DNA from 2 places in the Vibrio nomapromontoriensis genome. Region 1 is predicted to be linked to the other one. Evidence: predicted binding sites of a transcription regulator. Region 1 holds the regulator's gene; the other holds the start of a gene.
What was found. The regulator PurR, encoded in region 1, represses purine synthesis genes. The targets are predictions, from matches to a motif close to TNANGNAAACGTTTNCNTNA.
Positions count from the first base shown of each region.

Region 2: glyA (serine hydroxymethyltransferase) is a predicted target of PurR. The motif match lies at 2,949-2,968, and genes of this name have one in related genera.

Region 1 is NZ_JAKJSS010000020.1:14,345-21,564, forward strand. It holds gene glgC (glucose-1-phosphate adenylyltransferase) at 1-834, shown strand, start outside; gene glgA (glycogen synthase GlgA) at 836-2,293, shown strand; gene L4D05_RS21640 (alpha/beta fold hydrolase) at 2,469-3,263, shown strand; gene L4D05_RS21645 (putative signal transducing protein) at 3,290-3,610, opposite strand; gene L4D05_RS21650 (TVP38/TMEM64 family protein) at 3,607-4,293, opposite strand; gene L4D05_RS21655 (TfoX/Sxy family DNA transformation protein) at 4,412-5,002, opposite strand; cyclic di-GMP riboswitch class I at 5,113-5,196, opposite strand; gene purR (HTH-type transcriptional repressor PurR) at 5,372-6,379, opposite strand; gene torD (molecular chaperone TorD) at 6,710-7,220, opposite strand, start outside.
Region 2 is NZ_JAKJSS010000006.1:367,604-374,823, reverse strand. It holds gene lipB (lipoyl(octanoyl) transferase LipB) at 1-92, shown strand, start outside; gene lipA (lipoyl synthase) at 97-1,062, shown strand; gene L4D05_RS01765 (hypothetical protein) at 1,219-1,548, shown strand; gene glyA (serine hydroxymethyltransferase) at 1,643-2,893, opposite strand; gene L4D05_RS01755 (YitT family protein) at 3,242-3,841, shown strand; gene treC (alpha,alpha-phosphotrehalase) at 3,936-5,621, opposite strand; gene treB (PTS trehalose transporter subunit IIBC) at 5,682-7,106, opposite strand.

The sequences.
Region 1 (7,220 bases):
ATGGACATTCGCCAGATGTTGGACTTCCACAAACGCGTTGAAGCCAAATTGACGGTATCTGCTTTGCGCATGCCATTAGCTGAAGCTTCAGAGTTTGGTGTAATTGAAGTGGATGAAAACGGTAAAATGATTGGCTTTGAAGAGAAGCCACAAAATCCTAAATCGATCCCAGGTCACCCCGATATGGCACTTGTATCAATGGGTAACTACATTTTTGAAGCTGAGAGCCTATACCATGAGCTACGTGTTGATGCGGAAAATGACGCATCAAGCCATGACTTTGGTAAAGATATCATCCCTAAAATGTTCCCGGAAGGGGACGTGTATGTCTACGACTTTTCAACCAACAAAATCACAGGTGAAAAAGACACCACGTATTGGCGTGATGTGGGTACGATTGATTCTTATTGGGCAGCACACATGGACTTGCTACAAGAAGACGCTCAGTTTTCGTTGTACAACCGCACATGGCCTCTACACACGTACTATCCACCTCTACCACCGGCGACGTTTGTGGATGCCGAGCATCAAAAAATTAAAATTACAGACAGCCTAGTTGCTGGTGGCAGTTACGTTCGCGGCTCATCCATTTACCGCTCGGTCCTAGGTTTCAGAAGTAATATTGCTGCTGGTTCTATTGTCAGCGAATCTGTTATCCTAGGTGACGTCAAAATTGGCGCGGGCTGTACTATCAAGCGCACAATTATTGATAAAAATGTAGAAATTGCCCCTGGAACAGTGATTGGTGAAGATTTAGAGTTGGACGCGAAGCGTTTTCATGTTTCTCCAGGTGGCGTAGTAGTCATCAAAAAAGGGACAAAAGTTGGATTCTAAAATGAGAAACATAGATGTATGGTTTCCAGTTTCAGAAGCTCAAGGACTTGTAAAAAGTGGAGGCTTGGCAGATGTTGCCAAGGCTCTGCCTAAAGCATTGCAAGAGCTCGGGAAATCGGTAGCGATTACATTACCTGGCTACCAAACCTTACCGAATAAACACGATTACGAGTGTGTTCTTGCCACAGAGCTAGAACATTGGCCGCATACGGCATATCAAGTAAAAAAAACCGAGCTTGATGGTGTGGATGTTTACGTTATCGAGTGTGATAAATACTTCGACCGACCTGAACTGTATGCTGAGCACAACCGCGCTTATGCTGACAACGGCGAGCGATTTGGTTTTTTTGCTGCTGCTAGCTTAGATGTATTACCGAAACTTGGTATCAAACCTGCCGTTGTTCATGCGAACGATTGGCATACCAGTTTAGTGCCATTTTTGCTTAAAACTCGCTACGGTGATGATGAGCGTTTTCGTGACGTAAAATCTGTCCTAACGGTACACAACGCTATCTTTAAGGGTATTTTTTCTTATAGTCAGCTTGAAATCATTCCAGAACTGAACTTGTCTGGGATGGAGTTCTTACAGTACGGCGAAGGTTGGGTGAGCATGTTGCGAGCGGGTATCGCTTTTGCTGACAAGATCAATGCGGTCAGTCCGAACTATGCCGCGGAGTTGGTAACGCCGTTAGGCTCGCATGGATTAGTAGATGACTTTGTGCACCGCGCGAAAGATCTACATGGTATCGTTAACGGTTGTGATTACTCTGAGTGGGATCCACGAAACGACGAATTCTTGCCTGAGCGTTATGAAGCTAAGCTTTCTAGTATGTTACAAGGAAAGTTAGCCTCAAAAAGGTTGCTGCAGCAAGAACTCAACTTACCTCAAGTTGACACGCCAATGGTCGGGATGGTTTGTCGTTTGACCCACCAGAAAGGCTTTCATTACATTCTGCCAATTTTAGAGAAGTTTCTTAAAAATGATGTGCAGATGGTCATTATCGGAACGGGTGAATCTCAAATTGCTGCTCATCTGCGTGATATCGCATTAGCGCATCCAGATAAACTGGCATTTGTTGAGGCCTACAGCAACCGTTTTGCTCACTTGGTAGAAGCGGGCTCAGAGTTCTTTTTGATGCCATCAGAGTTCGAAGCTTGTGGTCTTAACCAACTGTACAGCATGGCTTATGGAACGCTACCGATTATTCGTAAAGTGGGTGGACTAAAAGACACGGTTATTGATTTTGATGATAACCCGTCAGAAGCCACAGGGTTTGGTTTCGATGAACCTTGCCACGATGCGTTGCTGATTACTCTGCAAAGGGCGCTGTTGTTCTATTTGCAGCAACCAGAAGAGATGCATAAGATGCAGCTTCGTGCAATGGGGCGTGATTTTAGTTGGCTTGAGTCTGCAAAGGATTACAGTAAAATGTATGATATTGCGTTGAATCAAGGCTAATTATTAGCATTGCTTAAATGTAAAAGGCGACGTTATGTCGCCTTTTTTAATGATAAAAATCGATGATAAGTTAACACTTAGAAATGATTTTGAATGAAAAAGTGCGGACTTTTTACCTGCATTTACAAGAATTGTGGTAACGTAACGCACACTGATATCACCCTCTTAAGAGCCTATGTCTGAGAATCTACTTTTTCATAAAACGTATCCGCATCCCACCAGTAAAGAGTGGGTCGTGTTTGTGCATGGCGCAGGGGGAAGCTCGTCCATTTGGTTTAAACAAATTCGAGCTTACAAAGAACATTTCAACTTACTATTTGTCGACTTACGTGGTCATGGTAAATCGAATCAATTGATCAAAGGGATCATGGCAAGCGGTTATACGTTTAAAAGCGTAACGGTTGATATACTAAAAGTACTCGATCATCTCAAAATCCAATCTGCGCATTTTGTCGGTATGTCCCTGGGTACAATTATTGTTCGCAATATCGCGGAGTTATCGGCCCATCGAGTTCGTTCTATGGTGTTAGGAGGCGCTGTAACGCGTTTTAACACACGTTCTCAGTTATTGGTCAATATAGGCAACTGGAGCAAGCACATCATCCCATATATGTGGTTATATCGCTTGTTTGCTTATATCGTGATGCCACAACGTGGTCAAAAAGAGTCCCGTCACTTGTTTGTCCGTGAAGCGAAAAAATTATGCCAGAAGGAATTTAAACGCTGGTATACCTTAACCACGGAAGTGAACCCACTACATCGTTACTTTAAAGACAAGGAACTGCCAATCCCTACGCTCTACCTTATGGGGGATAAAGACTATATGTTTATCCACCCTGTTAAAGAGATGGTGGCAGAACATAAATCGAGCCGCTTATTAGAAATCGCGGATTGTGGGCATGTTTGTAACGTTGAAAAGCCAGACGAGTTTAATAAGCACTCCATTGCCTTTATTCAATCGGTCAGTTAATAATCCACCGTGCTAGGTGCTAGGTGCTAGGTGCTAGGTGCTAGGTGCTGGCAATTCCAACAAGACCCGAACTGAGCTTCGTTAAGTTCATGACAATGTTGGCAAGTCCAATCTCCCCCAGTGCTTTGATTGGCTTGCAGTTGCCATGTATCAATGATGGCTTTAGCTTTAGGCTCTTGGGATAGATCCATCAACCAAATAAAAGGCAGTGAACTTTCGTCAAGCGGAACTTCCCCCCTTAATCCAAAGACCCCTTCACCTCTTACTTCACATTGAATTCCTTCAGCATTAAGCTGTTGTTGGATAATATGCGTTTCTGTCGGGTTGTTACCTACATAAATTTTCATTTAGTCTCTACCTGAGGCGTTTTGTTCAATTTTGCCATGACCCATTTAGCAAGAAGTGGAAACAGTCCTAGTAGAGCAAACGAAGCAAGAACAGTAGGCGAGACTATGCCAGACAAACTATCAATATTCGCAAGTTGTGTACCTGCGTTCAAATACACTGCGGTGCCTGGTAGCATGCCAAGTTGGCTGACGAAGTAGTATTTTGAGACACGAATAGGCGTTAAACCCATGAGTAGGTTGATTAAGAAGAACGGAAAGACAGGAATGAGTCGCAAAGAAAAAAGGTAGAAAGCCCCATCTTTTTCGACACCATCATTAATTGTAGTGAGCTTTGCACCAAACTGACGCTGAACCCAGTCTCGCAGTAGAAACCGGCTACTAAGGAAGGCTAGGGTAGCACCAATGGTACTCGCAAAGGAGACCAGTAAAAGGCTGGTCCAAAATCCAAATAATGCAGCGCCTAATAGCGTCACAACTGCAGCGCCAGGAACTGAAAATGCTGTAATTGCTATGTAGAGAAAGAAATAGGTGAGTGCAGCCGTGACAAAATTGGCGTCAATGTAACTGGCGAGCTCAGCTTGTTGTACTTTGGCGTTTTCTAATGTTAAATACTGACCGAATTGCGACCCCAAGAATAGGATAAGAGCAACGAAGCCCAACCCTAACAGTAACTTTTTACTCATGACTTACTCCATGTAGACAATGCATCTTTAAGTATAAGACAGGAGCAGGGTAAATTTACTTTCAAAGACTTATAAAAAAAATCAGCCTTAAGCTGATTTTTTTATAAGTATATCAATACTAGTTGATGTGGTTAGCGAGTTCATCTCGTTTCGCTTGTGGGATAACGGACCAATGTGTACCGTTAATCGCCCCTTCTAATGCCCATAGTAACTCTAGGCCGACACTGGATGAATGTGTTTTCTGAATCGCTTTGAATGCTTCTACAGAGCCATGCTCTTGTAATGAGTTAACTGACTCGATGCCCGCTTTTTTAAGCATACGCTCTGTGGCAAGGCGAAGATTCGGCAGATCTTTTAATCGGTTAGGTTTAGTATCGGATTGTTTTACTTTTTCGTCTTTGGCAAAATCCAAGGCTGCGCGAGCGTATGACAATATAACGTCAGTGTCGTCCCAACAATCTTCTGGAAGTGCAAAGTATTTAGTAACAACAGGGAATCCACGTTTTTTATACACGTAAGGCGTATAGCCTAATTGCTTAAAAGACGCGACTGTTTTGGGGTTAGTTCGGATATGTAATTTGTTGTTCACTGCTAATGCAAACATTGTTTCGTCAACAAAGATCCCAAATCCACCGAACATGGAGCGAGATTTTACTTTTCCTAGTTGAGCGAACAATTGCATTGAATTTTTTAATACTGGATTGTCCATGCTTATCTTTTCTCGGTGTTATTGATTGTGTCACCAAAATCAGGTCCGAGAGTATAGCAAACAGGTGTCAGTTTCTTGTTAGGTCAATAACAGGATTTGACACCTTTGCCATCGGTAACCCCGCTACCTACCAAATGTGGTTTAGGCCGGAGGCTTTGCGTCCCACCTTTTCAGATGGTTTGCCCTGTGCGTGACTCAAATAGCATAAAGAAAAAAACCATTAATATGCATGGGTTATTAGTTGAAGTGTGATATTGCTTCAAAAATTAGAGGGGTATTTGTGCTTGTGAAGTAGCACAAAGTAACAATACAGATTGAAATTTATTGGAAGAAGATCAAAAAAAAGCGCTCAATAGAGCGCCTTTGTCATTATTTTGTCATGTCTTTGACAGAGCTTCGTTCAATTATCTCTGGGTGCATCTCGAATATGCGTTTGTCATGACCTTTATCTTTGATTCGTTCGAGTAGAATCTCAAATGCATTCTTACCAACACGACGTTTTGGTTGGTGAACGGTGGTCAATGGTGGTGAAAAGTACTCAGCCAGCTCGATATTGTCGTAGCCGATTACAGATATATCACCAGGGACGTTTAATCCAAGCTGTTGTAAGCGACTCATTAGGCCTAACGCCATGGTATCGTTAAAACAAAAAACGGCGCTTGGTCGGTCTTCCATAGCGGCAATGCGATTGGCGGCGATGACGGCAGTATCGCATTCGAAGTTACCTTCAAAAATACGGTCTTCTTTCATCGTTAAGCCTGCTTCTGTTAAAGCGCGTTGATAACCGACAATGCGTTCTTGGCAAACAGCTTTTTCTAAATGACCACTTAAGCAGGCGATGTCTGTATGCCCTTTCTCAATAAGGTATTTTGTCGCTAAGTAGCCACCTTCTTCCGAGTTATCGATGATCTTGTCTGCTTGCGAACTTTCTGGGCCCCAGTCCATAATGACTTTAGGGATATCAGAGTGACGGTCAAGCATCGTGAGAAGCTCTTCAGTTAGGTCTGAGCACATGACTAAAATGCCATCAACACGCTTCTCTGCCAACATGCGAATGTAGTCGCGTTGCTTTTCATACACGCCACCTGTATTACACAGTATCAAGGTATAACCTTGTCGATAGCAATAACTCTCAACACCGTCAATCACCTCAGAGAAAAACAGGTTAGTGGATTGAGTCACCAGCATACCAATGGTCTTCGTAGAGTTGCACTTTAAGCTTCTTGCGACAGCACTTGGCGCGTAATTGAGCTCTTCGACTGCAGCATTAACTTTTTCTTGTGTGGCCTCGGCAACAAAACGCGTTTTGTTGATGACGTGAGATACGGTGGTAGTAGAAACGCCAGCTAGGCGGGCGACGTCTTTAATTGTTGCCATAGCTTTATCCTGTTAGTAACGGCTTTTGTGTTTTTAATTGCATAAAAGCCGTTGCGATCATGAAGCATTATTTATGAAAAATAAGCGCTTTGTTGTAACGAATGCGTACCGGACACAAATACACTTTGTGAAATGGCGGTTTCCAATCAGTACATTTAAGTGGAAACCACATCGTACTAAAGCCTGGCTTTCGCATTTTAAACGGCGAATTGTAGTCTTAGTGGCAGACCCTAGCAATGTCTGAACCGACAATTTTGTCTATAAAAGCCAAATTTATATTTGGCTTACTGATTATTGTCGCGTTAGGGACTGGGCGCTTAACTACTTTACCTACTCTACGCGTAAGTATGTAAGGTCAAGCTGACAGAATGCAACGAGTAGTTGTGCAACAGCTGCATAAAAACCGAATTCATCAAATTCTTTACATCGACGATCAAATTGAGGTAACCACGTCATGAGGTGTTGTTCAATAAAGTCAGCTTGTTCAAGTAAAGCGTTATTGATGTGCGCATCAGATTCCAGTTCATTGGAACGAATGATGAGGTTGCCAAGAAAGTCTAACTCAATCGCTAAGTGATCTGCCGGCTCATTTAGGTTATCTGACACGCCAATATTGTGCTGTTTGAGGAGCGCCGCCATATCGTGTGCTGGGGTGTCATTTAGTAAGCCTGACTTGCCTATATACATTGATGCGTATGGGAGTGCGCCATGCTTATCGGTTTTCAAGAACAAATCGCAAAAGTCAGCAGAGAGCTCCAGTTGAGCATCTTCGCGTGTTTGTAAACGATTGAGTGCGTCGATAAAATTGGCGATAGAAGCGCTTAATGACGCATTCTCCCCC
Region 2 (7,220 bases), on a different contig from region 1:
CTGATAGCGTTGCCAGCGTCGAAGAACAGCTGGTCAACGAATTAATACAATTACTTGATTACGAGCAAGTAGAATTCAGCGAAGAAGCATAAGACGATGAGCAAACCTATACAAATGGAAAAAGGCGTCAAATATCGCGACGCAGATAAAATGGCACTGATTCCGGTAAAAAACATGCCGGAGGAACAAAGAGAAGTCCTACGTAAGCCAGAATGGATGAAAATAAAGCTGCCTTCCGACAGCCAAAGAATTCAAGACATAAAAAAGGCAATGCGTAAAAATAATCTTCACTCAGTCTGTGAAGAGGCGTCTTGTCCAAACCTCGCCGAGTGTTTTAACCATGGTACTGCGACCTTTATGATCCTTGGTGCTATTTGTACTCGCCGCTGCCCATTTTGTGATGTTGCCCATGGTCGCCCCAATGCGCCTGAATCTAATGAGCCGCAAAAATTGGCGCAGACCATTAAAGACATGAAACTCAAATATGTGGTCGTGACTTCCGTTGACCGTGACGATTTACGTGATGGTGGTGCTGAACACTTTGCTAACTGTACTCGTGAAATCCGAACACTGAATCCTGAAATTCGTATTGAAACTTTAGTACCGGATTTCCGTGGTCGTATGGACGTTGCCTTAGAAGCATTAAAAGACAACCCACCCGATGTCTTCAACCACAACTTAGAAACCGCCCCTCGCCTTTACCGTAAAGCGCGACCTGGTGCGAACTATAAATGGTCGCTACAGCTGCTAGAGAAATTTAAAGCCATGCACCCAGATGTCCCAACGAAATCTGGTGTGATGATGGGACTCGGTGAAACAAAAGAAGAAATTGTTCAAGTACTTAAAGACTTACGTGCCCATGGTGTCACTATGCTCACACTTGGTCAATATCTTGCACCAAGCCGTCACCACTTGCCGGTTGAGCGTTATGTGCCACCGTCAGAGTTTGATGAGCTTAAAGAAATTGCGCTAGAGCTTGGCTTTACCCATGCAGCCTGTGGTCCTTTTGTGCGCTCTTCTTACCACGCGGATCTACAAGCAAAAGGCGTAGAAATTAAATAACCGCCGTAAAAAGTATCCCACATAAAAAACACGGATGTGCGTTGCACTATCCGTGTTTTTTTTAAGAAAAATGACCACCATGACAATCTCGTACTCGCATTTTCTTCATTTTTAGGTAGGCTTATAGAAAAACATCAGCCATTCAAGGATGTACGCATGAAATTGCTTAAAATAGGTTTACCCATCATAGCCGCAACACTCATTGCGGGTTGTGCTCAAAACTCACAACAAGACAATTACTTAGAGGCTTCATTCGAGTTATGTAATACCGAAGTGAACCTTTACTCAGTCAGCGATGATGGTCGTGTTCGAGTAGTATGTAAAGATGGCGCGAAGTTCTCAATGAACAGTGAAAAAACGCTGGAAATTATGCGAGATATCAACATTGATTACTGTAACGGTGAAGGCTTAGGGCAATTTAACGAAAGCCGTAAGTACTACTCCTTCAAGTGTAAATCTGGCACGTTACTTAATATTAATAAGTAAATTTACATTAATCGCTAACCATCACGCACAAAAAAACGAGCTAATAAGCTCGTTTTTTTTCAATGCCTGTTATAGCAGAGCTCTTTTAGCTCACTTACGCGTAAACTGGCAGACGCTTACAAATGTCCAGAACCTTCGCTTTTGTCGCAGCAATCACCGCTTCGTCGCCAAGATTGTCAAGCACATCTGACATCCAATTCGCCAACTCTTTCGCATCAGCTTCAGAGAAACCACGACGTGTAATCGCTGGCGTACCAATACGGATACCAGAGGTTACAAATGGGCTACGTGGGTCATTCGGTACTGAGTTTTTGTTAACGGTAATGTTAGCAGAACCCAAAGCCGCATCGGCTTCTTTACCTGTGATATCTTTATCAATCAGGTCAACAAGGAATAAATGGTTCTCTGTTGAGTTAGATACAATCTTGTAACCACGCTCTTGGAATTGTGCGACCATCGCTTTAGCATTATCAACAACACGTTGTTGGTAGGCTTTAAATTCAGGCTCCATTGCTTCTTTAAACGCTACCGCTTTACCCGCGATAACATGCATCAGAGGACCACCCTGACCACCAGGGAAAACTGCTGAGTTCAGTTTCTTGTACATGTCTTCGCCAGCGTTTGAAAGAATCAAACCACCACGTGGGCCTGCAAGCGTTTTATGCGTTGTTGTTGTAACAACGTGAGCATGTGGTACCGGTGTTGGGTAAACACCAGCGGCGATAAGGCCAGCAACGTGTGCCATATCAACAAAGAAGTACGCGCCAACTTTGTCTGCAATTTCACGCATACGTGCCCAATCAACGATTTGAGAGTAAGCAGAGAAGCCACCGATGATCATTTTTGGTTTGTGCTCAACAGCCAACTGTTCCATTTCGTCGTAGTTGATTTGACCCGCTTCATCAATACCGTAAGGAATGACATTGTAGTGTTTACCAGAGAAGTTCACTGGAGAACCGTGAGTCAAGTGACCACCGTGCGCTAGGCTCATACCTAAAACAGTATCTCCTGGATTCAGAAGCGCCATATAAACGGCACTGTTCGCTTGAGAGCCAGAGTGTGGCTGAACGTTTGCATATTCACAGCCGAAAAGCTCACATGCACGGTTGATTGCCAATGTTTCCGCTTTATCTACATACTCACAACCACCGTAGTAACGCTTACCAGGATAGCCTTCTGCGTACTTATTGGTTAATTGAGTACCTTGCGCTTCCATCACGCGAGGGCTGGTGTAGTTTTCCGAAGCAATAAGCTCAATGTGCTCTTCTTGGCGAAGAGTTTCTTCTTGAATGGCTGCAAATAGTTCCGCATCGTAATCAGCGATGTTCATATCACGCTTTAGCATCTGTATCTCCTGACTCAGATTGTACTGAAAGTTTCAAAAAAACCACACAATGACCAAAAGCAAACGTTTTCGTCACCACGTTTGATGAATCGCATAATACATAATTTGATCTAGGTCATAAAGGAAAAAATGGATCTTTTTCATGCAGTTTCTTCATAGTGAACGTTAGATTGCATCATGTACGGCAAGAAAATAACCCCATCTACAACCTAAAGTGTCAATAAATCCTTTTACAGTGTGTAAAAATTGAATTACATAGGTTTACCGTAAATTTCTCCTCCTAGCTATCGAAAAGATCATCTTTTTAATACTATTGCCGCCAATTACTATAGGAAGATTTTTAACTTGATGGAAAAACACTCACGCAAAGAAGACTGGATAGCCATTTTAACCGGCACTTTCGTAGTGGCCCAAGGTATATTCTTCCTGCAATCGGCTCAATTGCTGACTGGCGGGACCACAGGTCTTGCGTTATTACTTAGCCAGTTTCTACCGGTTTCATTCGGTATGCTCTATTTTGCCGCCAATACGCCATTCTACTTATTAGCCTGGCGACGCTTTGGGAAACGCTTTGCGATGAGCAGTGCTATTTCCGGTGCGCTCGTGTCCATTTTTGCCGATAACATGCATCATGTCGTGTCTGTCGACCATGTGAATACCGTCTACTGTGCCATCGCAGGTGGGTTACTCATGGGGCTGGGCATGTTGATCTTATTCCGTCATCGCTCCAGTCTTGGTGGCTTTAATGTACTGTGTTTGTTCATTCAAGAGCGTTTTGGCATCTCTGTTGGTAAAACTCAACTTGCCATCGACTGTACTATTTTGTTGGCCTCTTGTTTTTTCGTAGCGCCACCAATTATTTTGGTTTCTATTATCGGTGCTGTGGTACTCAACATTGTCTTAGCGATGAATCACAAACCGACCCGGTATGTGGTCACCTACGGGTAAAAATGAAAACGCCCCTCCATTTGAAGGGGCGTTTTTTATCTGATGACATCTCGCGAATTTCGCCAAAATGGCCCATGGCATAACAGTTTCATGGCTACTTTTTCAATAAAATCGCCACTGTCTGATACGGTTTTAAGGTTATCTCTGCTTCGAGCACAATAAGCGCCTCTGAGTGCGAATAATTCCCCACTACCACCTTGCCGCTTTGAGAAACATATTGTTCCGGCAGCGTGATGGTTGTCTCTTGGGCATAATAATTGTGCAAACAAAGTAAGCGACTGTCTTGGTTCTCTCTCACGTAACCATGAACTTGTGCATGCTTTGGATACAGATCGACATAACTACCATCAGTGATGACTTTGAGCTGTTTACGCAGCGCAATCAAATCCTTATAAAAATAAAAAATTGACTGTTCATCTGCTATAGCGGCTGCCGCGTTAATCTCTGCGTAGTTGTCTGATACACCAATCCAAGACTCACCGGTGGTAAAACCAGCTTGAGCGCTCTCATCCCACTGCATCGGCGTACGAGAGTTGTCTCGTGATTTTTGTTGCAAGATGGACATGATTTCATCGTGACTGTACTGCCCAGCTTGTTGCATCACGCGATACATCGTTAGGGTTTCCACATCTCTATACTGCGATAACTCGCTAAAACCTGGGTTAGTCATACCGATTTCTTCACCTTGATAAATATAAGGGGTTCCCTGCATCAGATGAATCGAAGCTGCGAGCATTTTTGCCGACTCATTCCGATAGAGCGTGTCATCACCAAGACGGCTTACCACCCGAGGTTGGTCATGGTTACACCAAAATAGCGCTCCCCAACCACAACCATTGAGCCCCGTTTGCCAGTGATTAAAGATTCGCTTTAATTCGATGAAATCGAAAGGAGCAAGACTCCACTTTTCTCCATTCGGATAATCGACTTTAAGGTGGTGAAAGTTAAACACCATTGACAGCTCTTTGCCATCTTGCGCGCTGTATTGCTGACAATGCTCTAGGGTTGTCGAAGACATTTCACCCACCGTCACAGAGCCATATTTTTGGAATACCGCTTCACTAATTTCCTGCAGATACTCATGTACTCGTGGGCCATCGGTATAAAAGCGTCGCCCATCACCCTCATCATCGTCCAAAAAGGTTTGTTGCTTAGAAATAAGATTAATGACATCGAGGCGAAAACCATCCACGCCTTTTTTCGCCCAGAACTCAATAACTTGTTTTACTTCTTCCCGTACTGCCGGGTTCTCCCAGTTTAAATCCGCTTGTTCTTGCGCAAACAAGTGAAGAAAGTACTCATCGGTTTTCTCATCAAGCTTCCAAGCAGAACCACCAAACTTAGACTGCCAGTTATTAGGTAGCGAACCATCTTGGTTTGGTTTCCAAATGTAGTAGTCTCGATACGGGCTGTTTTTGTCTCCTAAAGCAGATTGAAACCATTGATGCTCGGTAGAGGTATGATTAACCACAATATCCATTACTAAACGGATACCGCGTTGATGCGCTTGTGCCAGCAGTTCATCAAAGTCTGCCATGCTACCGAAGTCAGGATTGATCGCGTAATAGTCAGAAATATCATAACCATTATCGACCATTGGTGACGCATAAATCGGCGTCAGCCAGATGGCGTCGACCCCCAAGTTCTGCAAATAATCGAGTTTAGAGGTGATCCCCTTAATATCTCCGATACCTTTGCTACCACTATCACAAAAACTTTTCGGATAAATTTGATAGATTGTGGCGGTTTTCCACCATTGTTGCTGAGCCTGTAAACCCATCACCGTCTCACTTACACTTTAAAAAGGAAAAATAGGCTCGCAGATACGAGCCTTGAAATGTTATGCCTTTGCGAGTTCAAGCTCGCCTTTAGACTGGGCTCTCTTATACATAAATAACGTAAGCATGATAGGAATCACGATAGCCACCAGCATAGCCACGAGATAAATGGTCCAATATTGAGGCTGGATGGATAAGATACCCGGTAAGCCACCCACACCGATCCCATTTGCCATCACACCAGCGCTGCCACAAATCGCCGCAGCCGCAGCACTGCCAATCATGGCGCTAAGCATTGGGAACTTGTACTTCAAGTTGATACCATACATAGCAGGCTCGGTGACCCCTAAATAAGCTGAAATAGCGGCTGGAACTGAAATATCTCTCTCACCTTCTCGCTTACTAATAATGATGATGCCAACAACAGCCGACGCTTGTGCGATATTCGACAACGCAATCAATGGCCAGATTGGGGTACCACCCAACTCTTGCATCAACTGAAGGTCAACAGCATTGGTGGTGTGGTGAATCCCTGTGATAACCAAAGGGGCATAGAAAAAGCCAAAGACAATGGCACCCAGTACCGCAAAATCCCCAGTCATCGCCGCTTGAGCTGCAAAGGCTACGCCATCGCCAAGTACTCGACCAAAAGGACCGATCAAAGCGTGGGCGAGCACAACTGACAAGATAATGGATACAAAAGGTACGACGACCAAGTAGAGGTAACTCGGTACGATACGCTTTAAATGCGTCTCAATGAACGCTAACGCCACGCCCGCTAACATCGCTGGGATCACTTGCGCTTGATACCCAACTTTCTCGATAACAAATAGTCCAAAGTCCCAGACTTCAGGTACCTGTTTACCAATAAGGTAAGCATTCATCAGTTGTGGTGACACCAAGGTTACCCCTAAGGTAATCCCCAAAATCGGCGTACCACCTAATTTTTTAACGGTAGACCAACAAACACCAACGGGTAAGAAAAAGAATATGGCTTCACCAATTAACCATAAGAAAGAGTGTACCGTGGCCCAAAACTGGCTAATTTCCGTTAACGTTTGACCATCAAACATTCGAATATCGCCAATAACATTACGAAAACCCAGAATTAAACCACCGGTGATTATCGCAGGTAAAAGCGGAACAAAAATCTCAGCAAGGTGAGAAATACCGCGCTCTACAATGTTCATGTTACTTCGTGCAGCGACTTTAGCTTCATCTTTTGAAGACTCACTTTTACCCGTCATGGCAATAAGGAGTTTATAAACCTCATCGACTTCAGTACCTATCACGACCTGAAATTGACCAGCATTAGTAAAGCACCCTTTTACTAATTTAAGCGCTTCTAAGGCACGCTTATCGGCTTTGTCCGTATCGTTTAATACAAAACGAAGACGAGTTAGACAGTGACTGACACTGGCAATATTCTCTTGCCCCCCGACACCGTCAATGATGGCAGCAACATCTTGTTTGGCTATATGGCTCATCGTATGCAGACCTTTTCTGATAATTGAGATGAATCTCCGCTCACCTCTAATGAATTATAGTATCTTCACCTCAATGATGGGAACATTCCCAATAAAGAGTAGGGACAGTGTGCC